One region of the Synechococcus sp. PCC 6716 genome, then DNA from elsewhere that is predicted to be linked to it. Evidence: predicted binding sites of a transcription regulator. Region 1 holds the regulator's gene; the other holds the start of a gene.

Region 1 (9,697 bases):
CTCCTACTTCACTAATGAGATGAATGTGGGTGTTGTGCTTGTGGATAATGTCTTGGACAATGGCTAGACCCAAGCCCGTCCCCTCAAGGGTGTGGACGCGATTCTCAACGCGGAAGAAACGCTCAAACACTCGGGGTTGATCTTCAGGGGCAATGCCCATCCCTGTGTCCGCCACTTCAATGCGCACCCGCTCCTGCTCGGGGTCACTGGGAGGATGCCACACATAGGCTCGAATAACAACCCGTCCCCCCTCTGGGGTGAATTTGAGAGCATTGCCCACCAAGTTGGTTAAGGCACCAATGAGTAAATCGTAGTTCCCCCACACCGCTGGTAGGGGGGTGTCCACCTCCGTAGAAAGCTCAATGGACTTGTTGGCGGCATTCAGTTGGTAGGTGCGCAGAATTTGCTCGATCACTTGCCCCATGTGTACCGCCCCAAATTGGTAGGGGCGACCGGACTCCAGCCTAGAAATGTCTAGGAAATCATTGACTAAGCGGGTGAGGCGATCGGTTTCGTGATTGGCGGTGGCCAGAAACTCTTGCTGCTTTTCATCGCTTAGCTCACTGCCATACTCTTGGATGGTTTCAATGATGGATTTGATGTTGAACAGCGGCGTGCGTAGCTCGTGGGACACATTGCTAATCAGTTGTGCCTTGGCCTCGTTGAGTTCCACTTCACGGGTAATATCTTGGATGGTAATAGCAATTCCCTTGGGTTTTTCCCGCTGGGCATCCATGACGGTAGTCAGCAAAATCCGTACTGATCGCGGGCTGGGTTCCTGCAAGGTGACCCGAAATTCACCCCCCTCCGACTGGCCGGAGGAGGCCTTAAACAGTGGACAGGTCAGTTTCTCGCAGACTGGCGCCGGAAAGCAACTCAAGGCGCTTTGGCCAATGACGTTCATTCCTTCCCAGTTAAATAGCCGCTGGGCAGTGGGGTTCACCAGAATAACCCTCATCTCAGTGTCCAGCAGAATCGCACCATCAGCAATAGTGGAAACAAGGGTATCCAGTTTCGCTTTTTCAGCTTGCAGTTCCTCTACATTCTGGGCCTCGTAGGAGGCCAGCCGCTCTGCCATATCGTTAAAGCTGGTAATCAGCTCTCCCAGTTCGCCGCCAAAGGGAAGGTTGATCCGCTGCTTAAAGTTGCCCGCAGCAATATTTTTCACCCCCTGTACCAATTCTTTGATGGGTTGAGTAATGGTCAAGGCGTTAAACACGCCGCCTAAAATCACCATGATCCAGAGGGAGACAAACACTGCAATGGTCAGATCTCGGGTGAGGCTAGCAGAGGCTATGAAGGTTTCGTTAGGATTGATGCCGATCGCCACCACGCCTAAATTCTGACCATTAAAGCTCAGGGGCACAAAAACATCTGCCACTAGGCCATCGGGGGTTTGATGTTGGCGCACCAGTGGCTCTTGCCGCTCGCGATAGCTTTCGGGCAGTTGCATGCGGCGGCGGAGGGTCAGGGCGCTTTCGACTTGGGGGGCAGAGTAGGGTAGACCGTAGTAAATTTCCCCTGTGGGATCGGCATAGAGGATGTAGCGGATACTGGCGCTACGTTCATAGAACTTACGGGAAAACTCAGCCACGGCGGTCGTATCCCCTTGGGCAATGAGGGGGGCAACATCGGCAGCCAGTAGCAAGCCCAGATCCCGGCCATAGCGGGTGTCGTTAAGGTGGGCATTGGTTTGAATGGTGTTCACTGCCCAAAAGGTGAGCGCGCTCATGATGATCGAAACCACCAGCGTTGCTGTGGCCATCAGGCGGGTTTGAATCTTAAATTCTGACCACCAGCGGGCGATCGCCCGAAACGCTTCCTTAATGTCCCCCTGAGCTGTTGTTTTCAAAACCACCATGCTGCCTAAAAGTACAAAAAATTTATCTAATTTTACGAGTTCTTCTTATATTTTTGCATCTGCCACCGTTTCTAGGCGGGCGAATTGTTCAATGCGGTGCGTATAACGGTGCAACATCTGCTCATTCCACGCCGCGTCATGGCTGTTGACGTACAGGTGCACTAAGGGTTCACTGGCATCGGGCAAGACCAAGATCCAGTTATTGGTGTTGGGGTCGCCAATTTTAACCCCATCAATCAAGTTCAGGTGTGCCCGTGGCTGGGTTTCCACAAGGTGGCGCATTAAGGATCCCTTGGCAATCCACGGGCAGCGGATAGCACGGTGATGGTAGTAAACTTTGGGTAGCTCTTGGCGTATCGCAGTTAAGGGCTTACCAATCAAGGCCAGCATTTCAATGAGGGTGGCGATGGTAAACATGGCATCAAAGCCCGGATGCAACTGGGGAAAAATAAAGCCCGTTTCCGCTGCTCCGCCAAGAACCACGCCGCTGTGGTGCTGGCAGGCTTCCATTAGATCTGTAGGGTTGGTGCGGGTGCGCAGAATGTGCCCCCCCAACTGCTGGGCAATGGTTTCCACTGCGCTGGAAGTGGTGACGGGAACAGCCACTGTACTGCCGGGATGGGTCAGCAAGACCAAGTAGGTCATTAGTGCTGTGAGTTCCTGATCGCTGACCACCGCGCCACTGTTATCCACAAGGGTGAGCCGCTCGCCATTGGCGGACACCTGTACCCCTAAGCTGGCGGACAGTGCTGTGACGACTTGTCCCAGTTCCCGTAGCAGACGCTGGCGCTCCAAAATATTGAGGGGAGTGGGGTGCAGGGTTGCATTCAACACCACTGCATCACAGCCAAACTTATTGAGGATTTGTGGCAGCACCACCCCCGATACCGCATAGGCGTAGTCAATAACAATTTTGGCGGGGTTGCCATAAAACAGTTTTGTATTCAGCCATTTTTCAAACCCTTGGGCGTAGGCAGCAACGCTATTGTTGGGTTGTGCCATCGTCCCCACATCCCTGAGAATGACCCGGCGAATATCTTCACGGAAGTAGGCGGTTTCAATCTGGCGTTCGCGGGCACGACTCAGGTTAATGCCTTTATGGTCAAAAAATTCAATTAGCAATTGATCGGCGCGATCGGGGTGGGCACGAACGTGAATACCGCCGCTCACCGAAAGGGTCTGAGCCGCAAAGCGGGCAATGGGCAGGGCGATCGCCTCCAAATTCAAGACATGAATCCCCACAGACATCAACCCCGACATCAGGGCATGCGCCACCATACGCGAGACACTGCGCTGATCGCGAGAAACAAGTACACTGGTGCCCGGCTCAAGGGTGGAAGCATAGGCTGCCGCCAAACGTACGGCAAACTCTGGGGTAATATCCACATTGGCCACCCCCGCCACCCCCCGCTGGCCAAATAGATACCGCTGCCCTGTGGTTCCCCAGATCAAACTTTCGTTAACGATCGCCCCCGGCTCAATCCGCTTGCCCGGCCACAGCCGCACTCCTTGACTGAGGCTGGCCTCCTCCCCAATCACTGAACGGGTACCGACAATCACCCCTTCGTTGAGAGTGACGTGGCGATCCACATGCACATGGCGAGCCAAGATGCAGTGCTCGAGGTGGCTATCATCGCCAACAAACACCCCATTCCAAGCCACTACACCGCGCAGTTGGCTGCCATTGCCAACAATGACGTTATCTGACAGCACCGTCCCTGCAGCGAGGGTTACGCCCGCACCAAGGCGGCAGTTATTCCCAAGCACAATCGGGTCTTCTAGCTGGATATCTTGGGGCAAGGTGGTGTTGCGCCCCACCCACACCCGCGGCTGTACCTCAGTGCCCTGAATGTCTAACTGAACTCGACCGTAGAGGGCATCCCGCTGCACCTGCTGATAGGTTTGCAAGCTACCCACATCGCACCAATAGGCATCGGTAATGTACCCGTACATGGGCACGTCTGCCTGGAGCAACAGGGGAAACAAATCTCGAGAAAAGTCCCGCTCTGTCCCGCCGCTGAGATAGTCCATCACGGTTGGACTGAGCAGGTACATACCAGTGTTGACAGTATCTGTAAAGACTTCCCCCGCTGAGGGCTTCTCGAGAAAGCGGCGAATCCGCCCCTCCTCATCCGTAAAGACAATCCCGAATTCCTTGGGATTGGACACTCGAGCTAAGATCAAGGTAACGGGAGCACGGTGTTGGTGGTGAAAGCGAATGGCCTCGCTGAGGTTCACATCCGTAATGCTGTCGCCACTGACCACCAAAAAGGGATCCGCCAGCAGGTGGGCAATATTTTTCACAGAGCCAGCGGTACCAAGGGGCTGCTCTTCCTCAACCACATAGCTCAGGTGCACCCCAAACTCACTGCCATCCCCAAAATAATCGCGCACAACATCAGGGAGATAGTGCAGGGTCATCACCACATCATCTAAGCCGTGGCTGCGCAGCAGATTGAGAATGTGCTCTGCAATAGGACGATTGACCACTGGCACCATTGGCTTGGGCAAGTCGCAAGTGAGGGGGCGCAGCCGTGTACCACTGCCTCCAGCCATAAGGACGACGCGCAACTTCACCTCCTTCCGCTGTATCTTGACGGGTATCCTTACTTTCTAGTCTAGGGGACGCCCTAGGGCAACTAGACCCCAGACCTAAGATTGCAACGATTATTTAGGTGCAGCACCTATGAGATTTTCATTGCATTGCTGAATCATCGTTCACTGGTTTATAGATAAAAGGAAGCACAGACGATCAACGTTAGGGATGTGTGGGGTTATGACGATTGAACTGAACGATCGCCAGAAGCAAATTCTTGGTGCCACCATCAACCACTACATTGCAACGGCAGAACCCGTTGGCTCTAAGGCGATCGCCACCGAATATAACCTTAAGGTTAGCCCCGCCACGGTGCGCAATATTATGCTGCTGCTAGAACGCAGTGGCCTGCTTTACCAACCCCACACCTCCGCCGGCCGTGTTCCCTCGGACTCTGGCTACCGTCTCTACGTTGATGAGTTAGTTCAGCCTATCCCCGATGTGGCGCAAAAAGCTGAGTCCCTCTTGGCCGAGCAGTTTTTGTGGGGGCGCGATCGCTTGGAAGTAATTTTGCGTCAAGCTGCTCAACTGTTATCTGATCTGAGTGGATACATTACATTAATTTCCTTGCCCAACAGTCTAGAGCGGCGCATCCGTTTAATTCAACTGGTGGCGCTGGATGCGCAACAGGTGATGGTTATCCTAGTGCTGGATAGCTATGAAACCCAATCGGCAGTCATTTCCTTGCCCAGTGAACCGCAAGAGATTGACCTGCGGGATCGGACATTGCAGGTGTTAACAAATTTTTTGAACCATCAATTGCGGGGGCGATCGCTAGTTGATTTAACGCTCATTGACTGGCAGCAATTAGACCTTGACTTTCAGGACTATGGCCAAAACCTCCAGTCCCTGTTTCAACAACTGAGCCAACGCTATGCCCAAGAAGGCACCTCCCTTGTGGTCAGTGGTCTTGCCGATGTGTTGCAGCAACCGGAATTCTCGCAGGTGGAACAAGTGCAAATGCTCTTGCACCTCCTTGAGGATCAGCAGGATCAGCTCACTCCTTTGATCAGCCCCGATTACACCGCCTCTTCCCAAGTGCAAATTCGCATTGGCACTGAAAATGCCCTTGCGCCAATGCACTGCTGCACCTTGGTCTATTCCTGCTACTGCTGCGGGAACGCCCCCGTTGGCACGATTGGTATTCTTGGGCCAACACGCATGTCCTACGCTCGTATCATTCCCTTGGTGGCCACGGCTGCCGATTACCTTTCCGAGCAGGTCAGCCGTTCCTATGCCGTCTCAGGATAGGATAGAACAACGACTATTATTTGGAAGTTTCAAGTTTATGCTGCATCCGCGTTTAGCTGCTGCATTTGCCCAGCGCTCAGTACTGAAGATCATTAGTGGCCTCAACAATTTTGATGGCGATCGCGTTCGTGCGGTGGTCACCGCCGCAGAGCATGGCGGAGCCACATTGGTGGATATTGCTGCTGATCCAGATCTCGTGCGGATTGCCCAAGAGGTTACCACGCTGCCCATTTGTGTGTCTGCGGTGGATCCGTGCCTGCTGGTGAAGGCAGTTGCAGCAGGTGCAGATCTCGTAGAAATTGGCAACTACGATAGTTTTTATGCCCAAGGCCGTGTCTTCAGTGCCACGGAAGTTCTTGAACTGACCCGGCAAACCCGTGCCTTGCTGCCTCAAATTATGCTCTCGGTGACAGTGCCCCACACGTTGCCGCTGGATGAACAGGTAACCCTAGCGGAATCCTTAGTAGAGGCGGGTGCAGATGTCATCCAAACGGAGGGGGGAACGAGCAGTCAACCGCGCCATAGTGGCACTCTAGGTCTAATTGAAAAGGCTGCTCCGACCCTTGCGGCGGCCTACGAAATCTCTCAGGCCGTCTCCATTCCCGTTCTCTGTGCGTCTGGCTTGTCAGCTGTCACCATTCCCTTGGCGATCGCCAGTGGTGCTGCTGGGGTTGGCGTTGGCTCGGCGGTGAACCAACTCAACAGTGAAGTCGCCATGATTGCCAGTGTCCGTGCCCTAGCGGACGCCCTTCATCGCGCTGTGGCCGTTGCCCCCTAACACTCCCTAGCAGCAGTGGTCAAGCCCTCCCGTTTGGCGCTCAACTGTGCGGAACGCCTGTTTGAGGCTGCTGCCGAACGGGAACGCTTTTTGGCAGCATTGTTCATCCCTCAGCCCTTACCGCCAGCGATCCTCTGGCGCCAGGATCCCCCTACCCCCTCGCCGTTTCCAGTCCTTCCTCCTCTCCCTTGGCAACCCCCATGGGTGAGCCGACTGGCCGTGGGCACTCGGGCGGGGCAACATCCACTCCACCAAGCAGGTGCCTACTACTGCCTAGATAGCTCCTCCGTTTTTGCGGCTGTTCCCCTCCTTTCCTTGCCCCCCTCCCCTAGCCTGATCATTGATGTTTGTGCAGCGCCGGGAGGCAAAAGTCTATTGGCATGGCGCGCCCTCAAGCCCGATTACTTACTTTGCAATGAAGCAATCCCTAAGCGCCTAGGGATGCTAATTAGTAACCTCAAACGCTGTCGTGTTCATCCAGTGGGGGTCACCTGCTGTGATAGTGCCGATTTAGCAGCAACCTTGCCTCAGACGGCTGAGGTGGTGATCGTCGATGCCCCGTGTTCCGGCCAGTCCCTGCTAGCCAAAGGCCAGACCGCTGAGGGCTGTTTCCATCCCCTGACCTTGCGCCATAATCAACGCCGTCAAAAACGAATTCTGGCGGCAGCGGCGGCGTTGGTGCGCCCCCAAGGCTGGCTCCTCTACAGCACCTGTACCTTTAGTCGCGAAGAAAACGAAGAGGTGGCCAAGTGGTTTAGTGCCAAGTATCCCCAATTTATCCCCCAGACTGTTCCCCAACTGGCTGCCTATCAGTCTCACCTAAGTGAGTTGCCTTGCTATCGCCTCTGGCCGCAGCAGCAGGAAGGTGCAGGAGCCTTTACCATCCTGTGGCAGCATCAAGGCGAGGGAGAGCCAACTCCAATGCCCGAACTGAGCAACTGGTTGTGTTGGCAAGCTACAACTGATGCGGTCGAGGCCGCTGACCCGTCTGCCGCCAGTGCAGATAATCCTTGAGAATTTGCGCGTGATCAAAGCAAAGGGAAGACGGCAACTGATCAAGGGGTACAACATGCACAGCCTTTGCATCGTCTGCCGCGACGGGCGTACCGTGGGCTGTGGCAATAAACACTGTACTGAGGGTGTGCTGGCGGGGATCTCGAGCAGGATCTGAGTACACATATAGTAATTCTTGGAGTGTGATCTCAAGGCTCACTTCTTCGCGAGCTTCGCGCTGGGCGGCCACCTCCACCGATTCGCCGTAGTCCACAAAGCCTCCCGGAATAGCCCAACCTAAGGGAGGATAGCGGCGCTCAATCAGGAGAATGGGTCGCTGGGGATAATCTAACAGTTCAATGATGATGTCAACTGTGGGTGCAGGATTGCGGTACATCGACGAAGGCTTCATGGTACGGTAGCAAGGATAGGGTAACGCAACAGGGGACATGGCGGCAGAACAGGATATTGTTGTTCTCAGTAATGGCCCCGGGGAGTTGGCAACGTGGGTGTATCCCTACGTTACGGCTCTGCGGCAGGAGGCTACAGATCAGGTTCGCATCTCGGTCGTAATGGTGCCCTGTCCCCATGCCAGTGGCCGCGAGGCGGACATTGCCCGCTGCTATCCTGGGGTGGATCGGGTGTTGCCGGTGCAAGAATTTTGGCGATTATTGTGCACCAAAACGACCTCTAGCGGTTGGGACTGGCTCCCTCACGGGGTTGTGGTTTTTCTAGGCGGCGATCAACTGTTTGCGGTGCTGCTGGCGAAACGCTTAGGCTATCGCTGCATTCTCTACTGTGAATGGCAGGCGCGTTGGCACCGCTGGGTCGATGTGATTGCTCTGCGCCGTCTGCTGCCGCTGCCACCAACCCGTGCCCATGTGGCGGTTATTGGAGATCTGATGACCGATGTGCAAACCCTTGGGCGTGGGGAGCAACCGCAGGTGCACCAAGACTTGGGCATAGCAGCCGACACGCCGTTGGTTGCACTGATGGCGGGGTCAAAGCCAAATAAGCTCAAACTGGGGGTGCCCCTCTGCTTGGCGATCGCCGATCATTTAGCCACGGTGAACCCGCCTGTTGCATGTGTCATTCCTGTGGCGCCCACCCTCACCCTCGAGACCTTGGGTCGCTATGCTGACCCGCAGCATAACCCCGATCTAAAGCACATTGCTGGCACAACGGCTCAACTGCAGCAACCACCAGAGGGCATTCCCTACCTTGAAACTCCCAAGGGCACCAAGGTGTATTTGTGGCAGCAATTACCCAATTATCCGCTGCTGCGCCAAGTGGCGATCGCCGTCACAACCGTTGGTGCCAACACTGCTGAGCTAGCGGCCTTAAATGTGCCCATGATCGTGCTCCTGCCGGCACAACAACTGCGGGTACAGCGGGCGCATCCTTGGGATGGCTTGGCGGGGTTACTGGTGGCGCTGCCTGCCATTGGTCGGCACTGGACCGCCTTGGTGTTTTGGGCATTAGTGGCCAAAGGGTTGGGTTGGCGGCAGTTCTGGCAACTCCTTCAGGCCCCAGAGATGGATTGGCAACTGGTCAAGCAAGGCTTGGGCTACAAAGCGTGGCCAAACCTGTGGGCACAGCAAGAAATCGTACCGGAGCTCGTCGGCCCCCTTGATCCCCACGCAGTGGCACAGCAGATTCTTTACTACTTAGAGCATCCCCAAGACTTGGTTGCCATGAAAGCGGCATTACAGAACGTCGTAGGAGACCCTGGAGCAGCAGCAAAGCTAGTGGACTTAACGTTAAAGATTGCAGACAAGGGACATCGTCTCTAGTGCATTGTTACCACTACAGGACTACCCCTTGGGGAGTTCATCATGAAATGGTGTCTTCGGGCACCACAATGAGGGTCGTGCCTTGGCGGCCAATAACAATCACTCGCTGATTCTCGGCGATCGCCAGATGAGGATCATCACACCGCGCTTGCCACGAAATGCCATCGTAAAGTACCCGCCCTGTTTTCCCCGGCAAAATTTGGCTAATCGTTTGTGCTTCAGCCCCCTCTTTGAGAATTGGGGCAGTGCGTTTCGGCTGATAGCGGCGCATTAGGAAGACCACCACCACCGATAGCAGAATCCAGAGCACCACCTGTAGGGGAAAACTGGGAATTAGAAACGAGGTGAAGGCCACAATCAATGCACTGATGCCGAGGGTGGCTTCCACAAAAGCGGTGGGCAGAAAAAACTCCATCAAAAAGAGA
Region 2 (21,383 bases), on a different contig from region 1:
ACAACTCCCAGCGATCTCCCCCTTGCAGAGCGCATCCTACAGCATCGCTGGGAGCATGGCTTGGGTCCCCCTTATGCCAAGGTTTCAGGGCAGTAGCCCAAGCCCTGAATAAACTGTTTGCGAAACGCTTCAATGTCATCGTAGTTGGGAGTCCCGTGGGAGACCACAGCCACTTGGTAGCGGCGCATCACATCTACCATGGGTTGTCCCGTCTCGAGTGCCCATAGTGCCATTTTCAACGAAATCCCCGGCGTGTAGGGAAACCCCAACTCGTTTAAGAAGGCGCGAAAGTTTCCTGCTTGCTCATCAGATAAGGGTGTGTGCATTTTAACCCGCACCACCCAGCCATCCACCTGATGAATTACTGTGACAAACTGAACCGGCAACTTAGCATATTCGTGTAAGAATTGCACAACCCGCAGGGTAAGGCTGGCGTTGCTCAGGTGGTAGATGAAATCCATAGTGTGACCCTCTTACCCTTACACTTTCATTGTCGGTGACCCACCTACTGCCGCCTAGGGGAATTCTCCGCGATCGCGTGGGGGAAACTCCCCAATCTCCCATGAGGGCTGTTCACGCTTGTGACAGTCGTTTTTGCGCCGCCCCCGCAAACAGTTGGTGGGCGCTCTTGAGAATGGCAGGAATGGCTTGGCGATGGGGACTCTTGGCTAAACAGGCGCTGAGGTCTAACTGATCAACGTGAGCTGCATTAGCTCCCGGAAACCAGTGGCCGCCGTTCCCGAGTAGGTTATAGCGCATACGGGCATAGTCCACCAAGTCGTAGGCTTGGGCTAAGTTCCACAGCCAAAGAATCGTAGGAATATTCACCTCGCCGGGCGTGTGGTGATAGGGCGGCAGCCCGTGGTGCCATGTATGGTACCAATCAGCGCCAAGGCGTTCAATGGCAGCCTGCTCTAGCCGCGCTACAATCGGCGGCAGCAGCGTCTCGGCTTGGTTCAGTAGGCTTAAGACCTCGAGATGGGCCTCAAAGTCACTGGGGCGAGCTGCCCCCACACTGAGGGTATGCACCTGAGGATGAGAAAGACAAAAGAGATCGTTAAAGACCATTGGGCTCAACGGAGCGCATAGCTGGGAAAGGCGAGGGGGTGGGTTGTACAGCATTCCCCCTTTGTCCGCAGGGCTAATGATAAAGACCCCCATATCCCGGGCGTGAGCGTCTAGAATGGCAGGCCAATTCTGTTGGTTGATGTAGTACCAGTGCAAGTTCACGTAGTCAAACACATCACTGGCGATCGCTTGGCGAATCACCTCAAGACTGCCGTGGGTAGAAAACCCCACAAAGCGGATACGGCCTTGGGCTTGGAACTGGCGCACCACCTCCAAGCATCCCCCCGGTCGCAGTACCTGTTCAAGGTGTTCCGGTAAGTTAATGCCGTGGATGCCCAGCAAATCAATGTAGTCCAGCCCCAGATTCTGCAATGAGGTTTCTAAATTCTCACGAAAGTCTCTGGCATTGGCTCGCGGCCCAACCTTGGTTTGCACAATCAGTTTTTCTCGGGGCAAGCGCGGCAAAATTTTGCCCAACTGCACTTCCGAGGTACCATAGCCACGAGCCGTTTCGATATGGTTAATGCCGAGGTCTAAAGCTCGCTGGATAGTCGCTTCTAAATTCCGCTGATTCTCTGCCGGAATGGTGCTAGGGGGCACGTCCTGCCATGAAAATTGGTAGCGCATCCCCCCACAGGAGAACACTGGCATGGCTAAATTAGTGCGACCAAAACGACGATAGAGCATTGGACTCCCCCTTCAGAAATTCAGGCGGCAACAAGTTCAGCAAAGACGAGTGTGGCCTCCTGTGCGAGCGCCGAGTGGCATCGGTCGCGGTGGTACAAACGGAGAGCCGTGGCCATTGAATGTCCGCTGGTTCAAAGGGAACTGTCTCGCTTTTTCTTGGTGACCTGTCGCCATAGGGTTGGCACAAAGAAAATGAGAAACGCAACCTGAGCGGTAAAGGTCCAGCCGTAGTACCGCACTACAGGATGGAGATCAAGCTGCCCCATCACCCCCAGACTGGCCATTGTCCAAAACAGAATAAGCGCCGGCACCAGCAGGCGACGATTGCGAGAGGTAGCCATCCGGGGTTACTGCGGTAAGGTGTCAGTTTGCAGGTTTTGCATCCGGGCTTTGGCTTTGGCGGCACTTTTTTTCAGCGCCTGTAGGCGTAGCTCATAGCGTTTGCGTTGGCGACGGTTGGGGCTTTGCTCAATGAGTAGTTTGAGGGCACTGCCCAAACTTTTGTAGGCATTGGGCAGCTCGTAGCCGAACCGCGTGGCGAGGGCGATCGCCCGTTCATCTGCTGCGATCGCCTCCTTAAGAACTTTTTCACCGTTATTGCGTTGATACAGTCGCCAGCCAGAAAAGCCACATAGTCCCAGTGCCAGCAACAGGAGTAAACCATCCTGTACCCAGAGTTCACCCACGGCGCCACCCAAGCCAATGGCTAAGGCCGCCATTTCCCAACCGTCGCGAGGAATAGTGTCATTTTGAATCCGCGCCACCTCATGCCAAAAGAGTAAATTACGTTGATCCTTTGCCAGTTGATCCCACCGCGCTAGGTCGATCTGAATTTCCACCTCATCCTTGCCAATTTCTTCGCAGGTAATCAGAGGCGGGTTCACGCCACTGGCCGGCTCAATCATTACCCAGCTTTGCAGTTCAGGCGGTAGCAGTGCCTTGAGGCGGCGCAATTCTGCTAAGTCAGAGCGAGCCACTGAGGAAGCAGCAGAGGTCATAGCACAGTCCTAAGATATAACGTTATTTTACAGCTTGAGAGTATCTATGAAGCTCACACCACCCGCTGACGCGAGGTAGTGGTGTCGGTGCTAACCTGAGAATTGAGAGTCCACAGGTCACACAAATAAGCCCAGCTTCTAGGCGAACGTCCAGGTCTTTTGCTGGAACGTTCCTCACTGTCCTTTCGGCAAGTGAGCTTAAGAATCCCTCTGGCAGCGATATTCTGACTTCCATTCAGGTCAGCGTTATAACGTTTGCCAGAGGTAAATTTTGCCAGAGCATAGTTTGTAGAGTCGCGCCGCACAACTCCAGAGCCGTCATAAGCCAACTTAGAGGTATAGGCAGCGATGACATCAACTGTCTGACCCCCCACCTCTTGCCACTTCATCTCCGTATAGTCCCGAATCATGGCTTTGAGCCACCCATGAAAGCGCTGGCGCAGGTTGGAGCGTTTCCGCCCACCTGTTGCTTTCCACCCCCTCAGATTCTCAAACACGATGGCTTGATCGTTGAACTGCTTAGCAATATTCACAATTCGCTTGGAAACGATATGGGCGATTTGCTGGTTGATATGACGGCATTTGCGATAGGTATTAGAGCAGAATCCCTTGTGCAGGTTCCCACCCTTACCCATCGTCTTACTTGCTCTGACTGACACCGTTGCCGTGGTGTTGATACCCAAATCGACAGCAACCACATTAGTATTGGCTTGCCGCTTTTCTGGATGACACTCAAAAGGAACGGAAAGATGGCAGGCTTGCTGATTGAAGACCAGCGATGGAGATAACAATTTATTGCTATCAACCGTATGTCGTTCTCGCAGTCCTGAGACCTGAACCGTTGTCCAAACCCAATCTGAACCTGTGAAAACCTTAATCTCTATCTGCTCATAGCCGTGCAGTTTGTAGCACTGCCCTTTGTATAGAGATGGATAACACCCAGCATTCGCATTGAGAGTCGGTGGTTTTGCATCCCGTCGATTGCGGATGCCTGATTGCCATTTCTGGTATCGAGTCACAAAACTGCTAACCTGCCCTACCGCAAAGGCAATTGCAGCCCTGCGATAGTAACTGGGGAACTTGTGAAACGCCTGATCAATGCCAGGATATTTCACGTCAGGGTTCTGACTCGTTTGATGCACCAATCTTTCTACGGCAGGAATAACTTTCTGACTGCTCAGGGTTCCCAATTCCGACCAATGGGTAAAGATAACCCCTACCAAATGCCTGCACAAACGACGATAAGCCTTCACCGTTTCGGCAAACAGCAATCGCTGTTCAGCCGTTGAGTTTAGGCTCCATTTGTCAGTGCGAATAATAGGTTGACGGATTATCATAAAGCAATTGTACCAGCATAGTGTGAGACTCAACCCCTACGGACACTGTTTCGGAGCCATCAATATTCATATAGTGTTTGTAACTAAATACAGACACCCTGTGATTACAGAAGAGATTGAAGCGAGGCTGAAAAGCATGATGGCAAAGCTCTGTGAAACGCAGGGTTGCCTCCTTATGGAGTGCAAAGCTGATTTGGGAACAAAAGACCATATTTACTTGCTGGTAGAAATGCCGCCCAAACTAGCATCGTCAGACCTTGTGAATATCCTCAAAACCATCACTAGCCGAGAAATCAGGAAGGAATTTCGTGCTTTCCTAAACCCCTACTACTGGAAGCCTTTCTTCTGGAAAAGGGGGTATGGATTTGTTTCCGCTGGTGGGGCATCTCTGGAAATCCTGAAAGAGGATATTGAGAACTAGGGCTACAAGGACTAGATCTATTGGCAATTCCGCTTTGCTCCATTGCCGCAACCTAACCCCACCCTGCTAAAGCGAGGATGGGGAGTGCGGTCTAACTTTGTTCAACCACTCAAAAAACCGAGTTATCTAATCTCTGGCATCTTATTGCCATTTGGAATTGGTATGTTCTAAGAATATGGCGCTAACCTCCGATCTGATACATGGCATGGTGAACTTCAGCAGCCCGAATCGCCGGTTTCATGCCAAGAACTTGTTGATAGGCCTCTTGTCGTGCCTGAGCATCCAGCCCCCGCAGAGCGACCCCCGCTTCTTTGAATAAACATGCCCGCAGAACCCCATCCGCCGAGAGTCGCCAGCGTGAACAGTGATGACAAAAAGGCTGCGACTCTGAGGCAATGAACCCAATCTGGGCACCACAGGCGGTGACAAAGTTAAAGGACGTGGCATCTTGGGGACGGGGCACAGGTTGCAGATCGTAGTGACCTTGGAGTTGGCGAATCATCGCTGCCGCACTGATAAATTGACTATGGGGTAGATGACAGGCATAACCAATGCGCATTAGCTCCAAAAACCGTACCTCAATCCCTAGGGATTTTGCGTATTCCACCATCGAAACTAGCTCGTGATCGTTGACCCCCTGCATCACCACCATGTTGAGCTTGACCTGAAACCCTTCGTTCACCGCACGGGCGATCGCCCCTTTCACCACCTCCAACTGTTGTCCATGGGTAATGGTTGCAAAGGTGTGCGAATCAAGGCTATCTAAACTGATGTTCAGCCGCCGTACTCCATACTCTGCCAACACACCTAAATAACTAGATAAACGCAGGCCATTGGTGGTCAAGCTCAAGTCTGGCACCCCCACCGCTGCTAACGCCGCGAGAATTTCAGGAAATTCTGAACGCAGCAGTGGCTCTCCCCCCGTCAGCCGCACCGCCTCCACCCCTAGGGCAACCAGTTCTGCCACAATGGTCGCGTATTCCGCCACCGTCAGGTAATGCTGTGGCGGCATAAAGGTTGCGTCTGTTGGCATACAGTACGTACAGCGCAAATTGCAGCGATCGGTAATCGAGAGACGGAGCTTGCGAATGCGCCGCTGGTGAGTATCTACAAGGTGTTGGCTTGGGGGACTGGCAACCATAACCATCCTACGTGACATCCTCCCGACACTACCCCTACGGGTACAGGGCGGGACGTATTGCTTCCCGAACCCCTCATTAGTTAAACCCAAGGGCAGGTTCCATTCACCTACTCTTGAGAGCAACGGGACTGACGGGGCTCGAACCCGCAACTTCCGCCGTGACAGGGCGGTGCTCTAACCGATTGAACTACAGTCCCAATTTTTGAGCGATCTTTAACCTAGCAAAACCCTACAGCGCTGTCAATACACCATTGCGGTGAACCCCTAGCACGACCGCAATGAGATAGAGGGAACCACACACAACCGCATGGGGAGGGGATGCCGCTAACGCCTCTAGTATGCTGCCAAAACACCGACACTCTGCCACCTCAGGACAGCATTGGCGTGCCAGCGCAGCTAAGGTATCGAGGTCGGCGCTCTGGTGCGCAGGCACAGGCACCAGCCAGAGGCGATCGCCCCGTCGCAGAAGTTGCTGGAGAATCCCAGCGTGATCTTTGTTGGCCAGCATCCCCACCACCCAAGTCACTGTCGGCCACCCCAGTTGATCCACGTACTGCCGCAGGTAGGCGGCTGCTGGCGCGTTGTGGGCACCGTCAATCAAAAGGTCTTGCCCCTGCCAAGATAACCATTGCAGTCGCCCTGGCCAGCGGGTTTGCGCCATCCCAATTTCAATAGCCTCAGGCGCAATGGACCAACCCTGCTGTTGGAGTTCTTGCACCGTGGCGATCGCCAACGCTGAATTCACCAGTTGCATCTCCCCAGCAAGGGGCAATGGATAGTCAATCCCCCGCCAAGTTGCCCACCCGGGGCGCGCCGACCACTGAGCCGGTTCAGGCCACACCGCAGGGCACTGTAGTTGCTCTAGGCGAGTTTGGATGACCGCTTGCGCTTCTGGTGGCACCGGCCCAATGATTGCGGGTCGGTGGGATTTGAGAATCCCCGCCTTTTCACTGGCGATCGCCCCGAGGGTATTGCCGAGGCGCTGCCAATGATCCCAGCCAATGGAGGTAATCACACTCACCAAGGGAGGTGGGCAGACGTTGGTGGCATCGAGCCGCCCCCCCAGCCCCACTTCGATAACTGCAATGTCCACCCGCTGCTCAGCAAAATACAGCCATGCTGCAGCAGTGACCAATTCAAACTGACTGGGCTGGTAGGTCAGTTGGGGGAGCACCCCCTCAATCCGGTGAATCAGCGCTAAGAAATCGTCCACGGCAATTGCCGCACCATCAACGCAAATGCGCTCACACCAACTCAACAGGTGGGGCGAGGTGTAGCGACCAGTGCGATAGCCCGCTGCCCGCAGGACACTGTCAAGGTAGGCGCAGACTGAGCCTTTACCATTGGTGCCTGCCACATGGATCAAAGGAACCCGCTCCTGCGGTGCTCCGAGGGCACTTAAGAGTTCTTGGATAGGCTCTAGCCCCAAACGCACCCCAAAACGACTGTAGGGTGCGAGGGCTGATGTAATGGCATCTGTTGACGTTAAAGGCACAGAATGAGAGCATCCCCCAAACGAATGTTAGCGGGGTTCGCGGCGACCGTTCCGCCATGTTGCCACCAAGCGGGAGCCGTCGGGCAGTGTAAACACCCCTTGCCCATCGAACAGGCCATTGCGAAAATTCCCCGTATAGCTGGTGCCATCCCCAAAGGATAGCGTCCCCATTCCATGGTACTGACCCGCTTCAAATTTGCCTTCGTAGCGGGTACCGTCGGCAAAGGTTAAAACACCATCGCCATGGAACTGGCCATTTTGGAAGTTGCCTTCGTACCGTTGACCATTGGCCAGCTCTAAAATCCCTTTGCCATTGAAGACCCCATCCACAAACCCGCCTTCGTAGCGACCCCCATCCGCATAGGTCAGCAGTCCTTGGCCATGGTAACGACCATTGCGAAACTCCCCCTCGTAGCGGTTGCCGTTAGCCATCGAGAGAATCCCTTGACCGTTAAAACGACCATTCAGGAGTTCTCCTTGGTAAGTGCTGCCATCGGGGAGGGTCATTGTCACATCCCCCGTAACCCGCTGACCTTCATAAACAGCAATTTGCGCCATCGCTGGGGGCAACGGCAGAGTCAACACCCCTAACCCCATCAGGGCAAGAAAAAGGCTGTTGGGGGCGATCGCCCGAGGGCGGACGAGGGCAAGGCTAGGGCAACGCAAATTAGTCAGCACTGGATACTCCGAACACTTGCGGGCAATTGCAACTTTCTTAACTGGCACATGCAGCAACCTATGCAGAATTTGGGCAGTGATTCCGGTATTTTGTAATTGCTGATACATTTGGCCGCGCTCCCCTTCAGGGATGATCAAGCAAGGAATTGCGTATATTGCTAGTTTGCGGCTCAACCCTTGGTATCCCTTAAGAGTTGAGGCTGGCGGGGGTATCTGTAAATTGTCTTCGCGTGACTGGAAAACTAAACCTATGAAGCTGCGCTCTGTGTCCCGTCGTTGGTTGCGTTTCAACCATCCCTTGAGTTGTTTGCTGTACCTACCCCTGCGCCGCACCCTGCTGGTGTTTGCTGGGATGATTGGGGTGCTCTCGGCAACGGCTGCCCTTGGCCAAGATACTGCCGCCTCGAGCGATATTCCCGAAGCCGTGGCGGTGGTGCTCAATACGCTCTGGGTTCTTTTTGCAGGGGTGTTGGTATTCTTCATGAACGCGGGCTTCGGTATGCTGGAGACCGGCTTTTGTCGAGCTAAGAACGCAGTCAACCTCCTCTCAAAAAATCTCATCGTCTTTGCCCTCTCCAGCATTTCCTTTTGGTCCATTGGGTTTGCCCTCATGTTTGGGGATGGCAACGCCTTCATGGGTTTGAGTGGTTTCTTTTTGCTAGGCTCCGATAACAGCCCCGCTACCGAAAACTACAGCGGAGTTTACGACGCTCTGAGTTGGGCAGCAGTCCCCTTGTACGCCAAGTTCTTTTTCCAACTTGTGTTTGCCGGTACAGCCGCCACCATCGTGTCAGGGGCAGTTGCTGAGCGCATTAAGTTCTATGCTTTTTTTGTCTTTAGCTTGTTGTTGGTGGGGATCTCCTACCCAATTACCGGTCACTGGATTTGGGGTGGGGGTTGGTTGCAGAAGATGGGAATGTGGGACTTTGCGGGTTCAACGGTGGTTCACTCCGTCGGTGGTTGGGCGGCCTTGATGGGGGCAGCACTGCTTGGGCCGCGCTTAGGCCGCTATATGGAAGACGGCTCAGTGGCGGCGATCCCTGGCCATAATTTTGCCATTGCTACCCTTGGTTGCTTAATTTTGTGGTTAGGGTGGTTTGGCTTTAACCCGGGTTCGACCATGACCGCAGATCCACTAGCGATCGCCCACATTACGGTCGCAACCAATATGGCCGCCGCCTTTGGTGGGGTTACGGCAACGGTAGTCTCCACCTTGTACTTTGGTAAGCCGGATCTCTCAATGATCATTAACGGCATTCTGGCAGGCTTAGTCGCCATTACTGCCCCCTGTGCCTTTGTTACCCTTGAGAGTGCCATTCTCATCGGGATCGTAGCTGGTATCATCATTGTGTTTTCAGTGGTCATTGTGGATCGTCTCAAAATCGATGATCCGGTCGGTGCCATTTCCGTCCATTTGGTCAATGGTATTTGGGGGACCTTGGCGGTGGGTCTATTTGCCGATGGCCCGGGGAGCCTCTACAAAGACGGTCCCCTTAAGGGGTTACTGTGGAGCGGGGATGTGACTCAACTGTGGCATCAGTTAGTAGGGGTGCTGGCAGTGGGGGGCTTTACAGTACTCTTTAGTACGGCAGTCTGGCTCTTACTAAAGGTAACGATGGGGATTCGCGTCTCCCCAGAGGAAGAAATCGAAGGGTTGGATATTGGCGAGCACGGGATGGAAGCCTACGCTGGGTTCCTATTCCGCGAAGAGGTCAAGGGCTTTGTGGATCTGCTGAAACGGATGTCTGGCAGTGGCCGCTAGGCTCCGCACTGTTGGGTTGTCGCTGCTGCTGGGGCTAGGCGCCGTGCTGCTGCTGAGTCCCTTAATCGTTGTGGTGTGTACCTCCGGCTGGCCTGCGGGTGCACTTCCTAGCCAACTGCTGCCGCCTCAGGGGTGGACATGGCAGAGCTACCAAAGCGCTTGGGAGCAGGGACATTTTATCCGTGCCTTTGCTAACTCTACCCTAGTGGCATTGGCGGTAACGGCCTGCCAGCTATTTACGTCGGCGTTGGCGGGCTACGCCTTAGCGCGCTTACAGTTTCGCGGCCAGCAGTTGATTCTGGTGCTGATGCTGGCAACGCTGGTTATTCCCTTTCAACTGCTGGTGATCCCAATCTTTTTGATCTTGAAGGCAGGCCATCTGATTAATACCTACGGCGCGTTAATTCTACCAACGGCTGCCAATGGCTTCGGGGTCTTTCTGATGCGGCAATTCTTCTTGACCTTGCCCATGGCACTTGAGGAAGCAGCGTTCTTGGATGGCGCTAGCCGCTGGCAGGTGCTGTGGTATATTTTGCTGCCCCTGAGCCGGCCTGCCCTTGTTACGCTATTTATCTTTACTTTCATTGGCGAGTGGAATGACCTGTTTAAGCCCTTGGTGTTTACGACAAAACCGGAACTGGTGACGGTGCAGCTTGCCTTGGCGAACTTTCAGGAACAGTTTACAAATGACTGGCCGCTGATGATGGCCGCTGCCGTGATTGCTACGGTGCCCGTGATTGTGTTGTTTGCCCTTGGCCAGCGACAGTTGATTCGCGGTATTGCCACGACTGGCCTGAAGTCCTAGGGTGCCGTTCGGAAAACCGTACTGCAACCCGAGTTGCGATCGCCAATCCCCTCTCGCTACATTAGCACTCGGAGGTAGAGAGTGCTAACACCAACGTCTCGACTCCTTGACTGCTGCGCGATCGGACAGAGCCGTGCAGCATGACGTTTACCCTTATTCTTACGATTGGGAGATCAGTACGCTATGGCAGCCGTATCTCTAAGTGTTTCAACTGTAAAGCCTTTGGGCGATCGCATTTTTGTCAAAGTCAGCGAAAGTGAAGAACGCACGGCTGGGGGCATCTTGCTGCCCGACAACGCCCGCGAAAAACCCCAAGTGGGTGAAGTCACCGCCGTTGGCCCTGGCAAACTAAACGACGACGGCAAACGCCAGCCAATGGATGTGAAAGTGGGCGACAAAGTGCTGTACTCCAAGTATGCCGGTACCGAAGTCAAGCTAGCCGGTGAAGACTACGTTCTGCTTTCGGAAAAAGACATTCTGGCAGTGGTTGCCTAATCACTTGCCTTGCAACATCTCATTACTGTTGAACAACTGAGGTAGGAAACACCTATGGCAAAACGTATCATCTACAACGAAAATGCTCGTCGCGCCCTTGAAAAAGGCATGGACATCTTGGCTGAGTCCGTGGCTGTCACCCTTGGCCCCAAAGGTCGTAACGTCGTCTTGGAAAAGAAATTTGGTGCCCCGCAAATCATTAACGACGGCGTCACCATTGCCAAAGAAATTGAACTAGAAGACCACATTGAAAATACGGGTGTGGCTCTGATTCGCCAAGCTGCCTCTAAAACCAACGATGCCGCTGGCGATGGTACCACCACCGCTACCGTGCTAGCTCACGCCATGGTCAAAGAAGGGCTACGCAACGTTGCAGCCGGAGCGAACCCCATCTCCCTAAAACGCGGCATTGACAAAGCCACTCAATTCTTAGTGGATAAAATTGCTGCCCACGCTCGCTCCGTCGAAGACTCAAAAGCCATTGCCCAAGTGGCAGCCATCTCTGCCGGTAACGATGAAGAAGTGGGTCGGATGATTGCCGATGCCATGGACAAAGTAGGTAAGGAAGGGGTAATTTCCCTTGAAGAAGGCAAATCCATGACCACCGAATTGGAGGTCACCGAAGGGATGCGCTTTGACAAAGGCTACATCTCTCCCTACTTTGCCACTGATACCGAGCGGATGGAAGCCGTTCTCGATGAGCCGTTTGTTCTCATCACCGATAAAAAAATCACTCTGGTTCAAGACCTCGTGCCCATCCTAGAGCAAGTGGCACGTGCGGGTAAACCCTTAGTGATTATTGCTGAGGACATCGAGAAAGAAGCGCTGGCCACCCTAGTGGTGAACCGCCTGCGTGGGGTACTCAATGTGGCTGCCGTTAAAGCTCCTGGCTTTGGCGATCGCCGTAAAGCCATGCTGGAAGACATTGCGGTGCTCACTGCCGGTCAGGTGATTACCGAAGATGCGGGTCTGAAACTCGACAACACCAAACTGGATATGTTGGGTAAAGCTCGCCGCATCACCATTACTAAGGACACCACCACGATTGTGGCCGAAGGTAACGAAAAAGCCGTGAAAGCCCGTTGTGAGCAAATCCGTCGGCAAATTGAGGAAACCGATTCCAGCTACGACAAAGAGAAGCTGCAAGAGCGGTTAGCCAAGCTGGCGGGTGGCGTAGCCGTGATTAAAGTGGGTGCCGCCACCGAAACTGAAATGAAAGATCGCAAGCTGCGTCTCGAAGATGCCATCAACGCGACCAAAGCAGCCGTTGAAGAAGGCATTGTCCCCGGCGGTGGCACAACCCTTGCCCACCTAGCACCCGAACTGAGCAACTGGGCTGCGGAACACTTAACCGGTGAGGAGCTCATTGGAGCTAACATCGTTGAGCGCGCCCTCAGTGCTCCGCTGCGCCGCATCGCTGAAAATGCTGGTCAAAATGGAGCCATCATTTTTGAGCGGGTCAAAGAAAAAGACTTTAATGTAGGTTACGATGCAGCCAAAGACGAGTACGTCGATATGTTTGCAGCTGGCATTGTTGACCCTGCTAAAGTCACCCGTTCGGCGCTGCAAAACGCAGCCTCTATTGCTGGCATGGTGCTGACCACCGAGTGCATTATCGTCGATAAACCCGAGCCAAAAGATAATGCTCCCGCAGGGGCAGGCGCTGGCATGGGGGGTGACTTCGACTACTAGTTTCTTAACGAACTAGTATCACCCACGATTCATTACCAGTGGCAACGTAACCTGTTCCAGAGTTAGACAACTCACAACGGGATCAGGAATTAGGTAAAGCGGGGAGTGACTCTCCGCTTTTTTATTGGGCTAAAAGGGAGCAGTGTCGGGTAGGCGGACTCACCGTGCGTGTCGATTCCCTTTGTGCATACTCCACTCAAAATTCTGCTACCGCTGAAGCCTAGGCCACTAGCTCCGTCGGATTTCATTGCTGAGACGAGTTCGATCCAGTTTCTTCGTGGGGTAAAAAAGGTAGGCTCTCCCACCATGTTTGATAATTTTTGGTCATTTCGTGCCACCAATCTGGGGGTTGGTTCAGGGCGTGTTGAAGGCGATCGCGTTCCTGTTCAAGGCGATGCAGGTTTTGCTCTAGTTGTTGATAGGTAGCTTCTAAGGTTGTCAACTGTTGGCTAAGGGCTTGGTATTGCTGTTGCCAGTGGTCGCGATCGCGCAATAGGTTATGGTTGTCGGCGCTTATTTGTTCCAGTTGTTGCCGCAGTTGAGCGCACTCAGCTTGGCATTGACTAAGTTCCCTTTGATAGCGATCGCGCTCTTTCTCAATGGGGGAGGGGTGTTGCGCCCACCGCAGGAGGGTGAATAGCAGTATTGCGGTTATCCCTATGCCGTAAAGGGTCAGGGCGAAGGAACCTTGATCAGAGAGCGTCGCCAGTAGCATAGGTGTGCCTTTAGCTGAGAGACATGGGAACCGCAGGCGCGATCGCGTCGGCCAGATACTGCCGCAGTACCATAACCAACCAATCGATGTCCTCGGCAGTGGTCTGGTGCCCCAACGTAATGCGGATCCCCGCTTTGGCTGTGTCCGGATCGTACCCCATGGCCAATAGGGTGCTGCTGGGCTGGGTCTGACCGCTGTGACACGCCGAGCCAGCACTAACGGCTATCCCCGCCAGATTCAGTTGGCGGACAAAGGTTTTGCCATTGAGGGGCTGACCGTGGCGATCGCGCAGGATCACACTTACATGATGGGGCAAACGCTGCCAAGGATGACCAGTGAGTTCTACTTGGGGATGCATCTGCAATTGTTGCCAGAGGCGATCGCGCAGTTGAATCAGCCGTGGGTGCTCTGTCTCTAATTCCGCAGCAGCACGTTCCGCCGCAACCCCAAATCCCACCAGTGTCGGCACCGCCGGTGTGCCAGAGCGCAGTCCCAGTTCTTGGCCGCCACCGCGCAACAGAGGCTCTAGCGCTAGCCCCGAGCGCACATAGAGGGCACCGGCTCCTTGGGGGCCATAGATCTTATGGCTAGACAACGATAGTAAATCGACCCCTAAGCGCCGCACATCGAGGGGACATCGCCCAGCCACTTGCACCGCATCGGTGTGAAAGCGTACCCCCGCCTCCTGACAAATAGCCGCCAACTCAGCAATGGGTTGCAGCGTCCCCACTTCACTTTGGCCATAGATCACTGAAACAAGTACGGTATTATCCCGTAGAGCTTGGCGCAGTTGAGCCGGTTCCACCTGCCCCCAGCGATTGACCCCAAGATAGGTCACCTGCCACCCTTGGGCAGCGAGGGCAGCGGCTGGCTTAGCGATAGCCGAATGCTCAACGGCAGAAATAATTAGATGTTGTGGCGTGGAGTACTGCTGGGTGATCCCCGCCAAGGCCAAATTATCGGCTTCCGTGCCCCCCGAGGTAAAAATAATTTCGTCAGCATGGGCGTTGATTAAGGCTGCCACTTGCATCCGTGCCTGCTCTAGGGCGATCGCCGCCCGTTGACCCCACGCGTGAATACTAGCGGGGTTTCCCCACTGCTGCTCATAGGCCGCCAGCATTGCCGCTAAGACCTCGGCACGACAGGGCGTGGTGGCACCATAGTCAAAATAAAGTTGCATCGGTGGGCACGAATCACGGCAGATCGGGGCTGCTCGTTTGGAGTTCCCACAATGACATCCTCGGTATGCTGAGGCAGTGGCTGGCAAGTCCCCTACGCTAATTCTACCGGATCAGTTTCGGAGTCACGGGGGCTGCCAAAGCGTTCGATTTGCGAGAGCACCCGAATCTGACCGGTAGTGACACTCCCCGCCGTGGAACGGCGAGGCTTCTCTAAGTTAGGCTAGAGCAAAACCAATCTGCCCTAACTTGACCTTAGAAGGGGCTGCCACAGCCCCTCTACACACTCCACTCAACTCGATATTGAGCTTTGTGCTTACCTTTCTCATGATGTTGCAGGCTCCATTACAGTCTGCATTGATAAGCCATCCTTGCGCAGTTCGGTACAGACCTCTAAGAATTCGTTTTCCTGATGCCTTCCACCCTTCAGGTTTTTCACCGAACGTAGGCAAGAAGTCATTATCAAAAAACGAGGCTTGAGACGTATACGATTCTTCGGTTTCGACTAATCGAATCCCGACAATTAAACAAAGCTGCTCAATTCGTCCAAACACTTTGTAGTGCGGAATTTGCACGAATTCCTGATTCGTTTTTGCACCCAAATTGATTTCATCTTTCTGCCCGTTGTTTCGACCGTAGATGATAGTATCGATGTCGTTTTCCAAGCAGAAGTTGACGACCCACCGTGCTGCTTTGTTGATGTAGTCTCGCACGTAGCAATTTCGCTTATGGGTATTAAGTTGGATTCGCTTCGAGGTCGCGCCCTTCATGGATGGCTTGCCATGAGTCAGAATCGATTTGAATTTGGCAACCTGCTTATTGAACCATTGGTTTCGAGATGTCAACCCTCTACCATCCAACACAAAGGCAAGTCCAGTATTTGTCACGCCGGCCAAGAGGTTATTCAGGCCTGGGTCAAGCGCTAAAACGTTCTCAGGACACAATTTGCAGCATTGAGCAGTCTTGTCCATCGTGAAGTGAACATACTCAACAACCCACTGCCCATTCGTCGGAATGAATCGCAGTTCTCGAATCTGCACATCCTTTAATCGTTCTGGTAACGGGATGTAGAACGCATCTCTTCCAAATGCAGCTTTCCCACCGTTGCCCAAAGGAACTCGAATCAAGCCTTTCTCTACTTTCAGGGATTGCCCCGTGAATACGACTTGATACAACCCGCCTTTGGTGCGGTATCGCGGCAATTTTGGTTCATGTTCGAACTGCCCCAGTTTGAACAGTTTTGAGAGTGATTTGAAGCTTTTGAACGCCTCATTCACAGATTTCAACACTTGCTGTGCAGCCTGAGAATGTAACAGCTTCCCGTTTTCACTCTCCTTCAGTTTTGCGTAGAGGTTGACATACTTCAGAACCTTGAACGGTTTCCGTCCTTGCTCAAAGAAGTATTGCCGAGACTCATACACGCCTTGGTTGTAGAGATTGTTGGCAAGACGCGCTAACTCAGTAAGCAACTGAGCAAGCTGCTTGTCAGGTTGGAAACTATCTTTTTGGACGGCTAAAAACATCATTAGGTTAAGATGGTATGCAGTTATTATAGAGGCCGATTTACGTGAATAGCAACCGTATGAGAGAAGATGGCATACAGCTAAAATCGACTCGTCATTGCACGTATCAGTCAGGACATCACTTTGTCTGGAGAAGAATGTCAAGACTGATTCTGCCTACTGCCGTAGGCGCGGGAACCGTTCTGTATCCCCGTCGGGAACGAGCGAGGGTTTATCCGGTTCCCGAACCCTCCGGTTTCTATAAAAAATCCCCCACCAGAGCAGCAGGGGATTTTCTAGACGTTAACCTAACCTAGCTAGATCAACCGTACTTCGAGGCGGTTGAAGCAATCAGGAAGGCGGCGTAGGTCAAGACATACCCGACGCTAAAGTGAGCTAAGCCAACCAAACGAGCTTGCACGATAGAAAGCGCCACTGGCTTATCTTTCCAACGCACTAAGTTCGCTAATGGTGTCCGCTCGTGCGCCCACACCAAGGTTTCAATCAACTCTTGCCAGTAACCGCGCCAGCTAATCAGGAACATGAAGCCAGTGGCCCACACGAGGTGACCAAACAGGAACATCCATGCCCACACGGAGAGGTTATTGGTGCCAAAGGGATTGTAACCGTTGATGAGTTGAGACGAGTTCAACCAGAGGTAATCCCGCAGCCAACCCATAAGGTAGGTCGAGTTTTCATTGAACTGTGCCACGTTGCCTTCCCAGACACCAAGGTGTTTCCAGTGCCAGTAGAAGGTGACCCAGCCAATGGTGTTCAGCATCCAGAACATCGCCAGATAGAAGGCATCCCACGCAGAAATATCGCAGGTACCGCCCCGGCCAGGGCCATCGCAGGGGAAGGCATAGCCGAAGTCTTTTTTATCGGGCATCAGTTTGGAACCACGGGCATCCAGCGCACCTTTCACCAAAATCAGGGTGGTGGTGTGCAGCCCCAAGGCAATGGCGTGGTGAACCAAGAAGTCACCGGGGCCAATGGTTAAGAAGAGCGAGTTGTTGCCACTGTTGATGGCATCTAACCAGCCGGGCAGCCAGACGTTACCGTAGTTGGGCCAAGCAGTTGCAGCAATACTATCGGGATTCGACAGCAGCGTGTCAAAACCGTAGAGCAATTTACCGTGCGCCGCTTGGATAAACTGCGCAAAGACTGGCTCAATAAGAATTTGCTTTTCAGGGGTGCCAAAGGCCACCACGACATCATTGTGAACGTACAGACCTAAGGTGTGGAAGCCCAAGAAGAGGGAGACCCAGCTAAGGTGGGAAATAATCGCCTCTTTGTGCTGCAACACCCGATCCAACACGTTGCCTTTATTTTGTACCGGATCATAATCCCGTACGAGGAAGATGGCACCATGGGCAAAGGCACCCACCATCAAGAAGCCAGCAATGTACTGGTGATGGGTATAAAGAGCCGCCATGGTGGTGTGATCTTGGGCAATAAAGGCATAGGGCGGCAAAGAATACATGTGCTGTGCCACCAAGGAGGTGATAACCCCTAAACAAGCCAAGTGCCACCCCAGTTGGAAGTGCAATGAGTTGTTGTAGGTTTCGTAGATGCCTTGGTGGGGCATGTTAAACGGCCCCTCTACCTTCGTTCCAAAGAAGTCTTTGGCATCCATCATTTCTTTGATGCTGTGGCCAATACCGAACTGGGTTCGATACATGTGACCGGCAACAATGAAGAGGACGGCGATCGCCAAATGGTGATGCGCCATATCGGTGAGCCACAAAGACTCGGTTTGGGGATGGAAGCCACCCAAGAAGGTCAGAATTGCGCTACCTGCTCCTTGCGAGGTGCCAAAGACATGGCTCGCGGTATCGGGATTTTGGGCATATACCCCCCAGTTACCGGTAAAGAAGGGTGCCAACCCCGCTGGGTGAGGCATGGTGCTCAGGAAGTTATCCCAGCCGACATGCTGCCCCCGGGATTCGGGAATAGCAACGTGAATCAGGTGGCCAGCCCACGCCAAGGAGCTTACCCCAAACAGCCCCGCCAAGTGGTGGTTCAAGCGCGATTCAGCATTTTTGAACCAAGAGAGGCTAGGACGGAACTTGGGTTGCAGGTGCAGCCAACCAGCAAACAGTGCCAAGGAGGCCAACACCAGTAGGAAGATAGCGCCTTGGTAGAGGTCGCCGTTGGTGCGCATACCGATGGTGTACCACCAGTGATACACACCGGAGTAGGCAATATCCACAGGGCTGGACGCACCCGCTTGGGTAAACGCATCAACCGCTGCTTTGCCAAATTGGGGATCCCAGATCGCATGGGCGATGGGACGGGTGTTCAGGGGATCTTGAATCCACTGCTCAAAGTTGCCTTGCCACGCAACGTGGAATAGGCTACCAGACACCCACAGGAAGATAATGGCCAGATGCCCAAAGTGGGAGGCAAAGATCTTTTGGTAAAGATTTTCCTCGGTCATACCATCATGGCTTTCAAAGTCATGTGCCGTAGCGATGGCATACCAAATCCGGCGTGTGGTCGGATCCTGTGCGAGGTCTTGGCTAAACTTAGGAAATTTAGTTGCCATAGTCGGTAGTATCCTCCTCGCCCCTATCCTACAGAAATAATTCGAGCTAGGAAGAATGCCCATGTGGTGGCAATCCCCCCTAGGAGGTAATGCGCCACACCGACCGCCCGACCTTGAATAATACTCAGGGCACGGGGTTGAATTGCTGGCGCAACTTTTAGCTTGTTGTGTGCCCAAACAATGGACTCAATCAGCTCTTGCCAGTAGCCACGGCCACTGAACAGGAACATCAGACTGAAGGCCCAAACAAAGTGAGCACCCAAGAAGAGCAAGCCGTAAGCGGATAGGGCTGAACCATAGGAGCCAATCACCTGGGAGGCTTGTGCCCACAGAAAGTCCCGTAGCCAGCCGTTAATGGTGATGGCACTTTGGGCAAAGTTACCGCCCGTAATATGAGACACGGTGCCATCGGGGGCAACCGTCCCCCACACATCCGATTGCATCTTCCAACTAAAGTGGAAAATAACCACGGAAATGCAGTTGTACATCCAGAACAAGCCAAGAAAGACGTGATCCCAACCGGAGACTTGGCACGTGCCACCCCGACCGGGGCCGTCGCAGGGGAACCGGAAGCCCAAATTGGCTTTATCGGGAATTAAGCGAGAGCTACGGGCAAACAGCACACCCTTGAGCAGAATCAATACCGTCACGTGAATGGTGAAGGCATGGATGTGGTGCACCAAGAAGTCAGCGGTGCCAAGGGCGATCGGCATCATGGCGACTTTGCCACCCACTGCCACAACATCACCCCCAAACGCCACGCTAGCAGTGGCTGCGGCGTTGGGAGCAGTACCGCCCGGTGCAAGGGTATGCAGGTGCTGCACCCACTGGGCAAAGACCGGCTGCAATTGAATGCCAGTGTCAGAGAACATATCTTGGGGACGACCAAAGGCTCGCATGGTGTCGTTGTGGACGTACAGTCCGAAGCTGTGGAAGCCCAAGAAAATACAGACCCAGTTCAGGTGAGAAATAATGGCATCCCGATGCCGCAGAACGCGATCTAACACGTTGTTTTGGTTGACGGCTGGGTCGTAGTCCCGCACAAAGAAAATTGCCCCATGAGCGGCACCGCCAACAATCAGGAAGCCGCCAATCCACATATGGTGGGTGAATAGCGATAGCTGGGTTGGATAGTCGGTGGCAAGGTAGGGATAGGGCGGCATCGCGTACATGTGCTGCGCCACGATGATGCTGAGCGACCCCATCATGGCCAAGTTGATCGCCAGTTGGGCATGCCAAGACGTAGTCAGCACTTCGTAGAGACCTTTGTGCCCAGTCCCAGTGAAGGGGCCTTTGTGAGCTTCAAGAATTTCTTTGAGGCTATGGCCAATTCCCCAGTTGGTGCGGTACATGTGACCGGCAATGATAAAGAGGACGGCGATCGCCACGTGGTGGTGTGCCGTATCCGACAGCCAAAGGCCACCGGTAACGGGGTTTAAACCACCTTTGAAGGTCAAGAAATCTGAGTAAGCGGCCCAGTTAAACGTGAAGAACGGAATCACACCGCTGAACACCCCCCAATTGATGTTGGGGTAAAGCTCTGCCATCAAGCTGGGGTTGAGAATGAACTCATGGGGCAGCGGAATATCCTTCGCCGCCACACCCGCATCCAAGAGCTGATTGATGGGGAGCGAAACGTGAATTTGGTGACCCGCCCATCCCAAGGAACCGAGGCCGAGTAAACCGGCCAAGTGATGGTTGAGCATGGACTCCACGTTTTGGAACCATTCCAGCTTGGGAGCGCGCTTGTGATAGTGGAACCAGCCTGCAAAGAGCATTAAGCCAGCCATGACCAAGCCACCGATCGCGGTGCAGTAAAGCTGGAACTCATTGGTGATCCCAGAGGCTCGCCAGAGTTGGAATAGCCCCGAGGTGATTTGGATGCCGTGGAAACCACCGCCGACATCACCGTTGAGGATGCCTTGACCGACAATGGGCCAGACAACTTGAGCACTGGGCTTGATGCCGGTAGGATCGGCCAGCCAAGCCTCATAGTTAGAGAATTTTGCACCGTGGAAGTACATCCCACTCAGCCAGATGAACACCACTGCCAGATGGCCGAAGTGTGCACTGAAGATTTTGCGGGAAATATCTTCGAGGTCGCTAGTGTGTGTATCGAAATCGTGGGCAAGAGCGTGAAGGTTCCAAATCCATGTGGTGGTTTGGGGACCTCTGGCCAAAGTGCGATCAAAATGCCCAGGTTTTGCCCATTTCTCAAAGGACGTAGGTACTGGGTCATTGTCAACCACGACTCTGACTTTTGGCTCTCGCTCCGGTGGACTGATGGTCATCGAGTCTCTCCTCTCTCTTAGGCAAGGAAGGAACGAGGGCATTCGCTTCATTTAATAGACTGGCCGTTAGGATAAAGATTGTGAAGAATCTTTACTCTAATGACACCGAATGGAACGATAAAGCCCGTTCTGGAGGCGAATGCTCAATTCAGCATTATAGAAGGGTAGTACAGGCTTTGCCGATAATTAACATTATTTAAGATGCTTGAATTCTTGACATGTTTATGGGGGTATAAATGCATATCTTTGCGCTATGATACCCATTGATTTGTTGCTGGTATGGGTTTGACAATGCCCTGTATCATCAGCTTTTGGGGCGATCGCCCCGCTTTGTAAACTATTTTAAGTTTTATGACGAAAGTAATTATTTATACACCGGATGCCCCAGCCCCCGTTGGGCCTTACAGTCAAGCGGTACAGGTGGGGGAGTGGGTCTTTTTGGCGGGGCAAATTGCCCTTGATCCGCAGACGGGGGAGGTTGTTGGTGGCGAAGATGTTGTTGCCCAAACCCGTCAGGTGATGCAGAACCTGAGTGCGGTGCTCAGGGCAGCGGGGAGTGACTGGTCGCAG

What was found. Region 1 encodes HrcA, which represses chaperone genes, less so after heat shock. Its sites were predicted from a motif close to TTAGCACTCNNNNNNNNNGAGTGCTAA; they were not measured.
Region 2: groES (co-chaperone GroES) is a predicted target of HrcA. The motif match lies at 10,454-10,480, and genes of this name have one in related genera.

Annotation. Positions count from the first base shown of each region.
Region 1 is NZ_JAKLTU010000016.1:10,176-19,872, reverse strand. It holds gene nblS (two-component system sensor histidine kinase NblS) at 1-1,852, opposite strand, end outside; gene L5220_RS08840 (sugar phosphate nucleotidyltransferase) at 1,907-4,432, opposite strand; gene hrcA (heat-inducible transcriptional repressor HrcA) at 4,638-5,708, shown strand; gene L5220_RS08830 (DUF561 domain-containing protein) at 5,746-6,486, shown strand; gene L5220_RS08825 (RsmB/NOP family class I SAM-dependent RNA methyltransferase) at 6,502-7,500, shown strand; gene L5220_RS08820 (NUDIX domain-containing protein) at 7,442-7,891, opposite strand; gene L5220_RS08815 (glycosyltransferase family protein) at 7,929-9,272, shown strand; gene L5220_RS08810 (NfeD family protein) at 9,313-9,697, opposite strand, start outside.
Region 2 is NZ_JAKLTU010000001.1:221,683-243,065, reverse strand. It holds gene ispD (2-C-methyl-D-erythritol 4-phosphate cytidylyltransferase) at 1-96, shown strand, start outside; gene L5220_RS01155 (hypothetical protein) at 72-461, opposite strand; gene L5220_RS01150 (aldo/keto reductase) at 574-1,755, opposite strand; gene L5220_RS01145 (hypothetical protein) at 1,887-2,096, opposite strand; gene L5220_RS01140 (DUF3318 domain-containing protein) at 2,103-2,753, opposite strand; gene L5220_RS01135 (IS200/IS605 family accessory protein TnpB-related protein) at 2,807-4,090, opposite strand; gene tnpA (IS200/IS605 family transposase) at 4,113-4,511, shown strand; gene moaA (GTP 3',8-cyclase MoaA) at 4,693-5,652, opposite strand; tRNA gene L5220_RS01120 (tRNA-Asp) at 5,776-5,849, opposite strand; gene L5220_RS01115 (bifunctional folylpolyglutamate synthase/dihydrofolate synthase) at 5,882-7,147, opposite strand; gene L5220_RS01110 (MORN repeat-containing protein) at 7,175-7,963, opposite strand; gene L5220_RS01105 (ammonium transporter) at 8,076-9,587, shown strand; gene L5220_RS01100 (carbohydrate ABC transporter permease) at 9,577-10,392, shown strand; gene groES (co-chaperone GroES) at 10,576-10,887, shown strand; gene groL (chaperonin GroEL) at 10,942-12,579, shown strand; gene L5220_RS01085 (hypothetical protein) at 12,824-13,294, opposite strand; gene L5220_RS01080 (cysteine desulfurase family protein) at 13,305-14,474, opposite strand; gene L5220_RS01075 (RNA-guided endonuclease InsQ/TnpB family protein) at 14,691-15,998, opposite strand; gene psaB (photosystem I core protein PsaB) at 16,297-18,522, opposite strand; gene psaA (photosystem I core protein PsaA) at 18,546-20,813, opposite strand; gene L5220_RS01060 (RidA family protein) at 21,165-21,383, shown strand, end outside.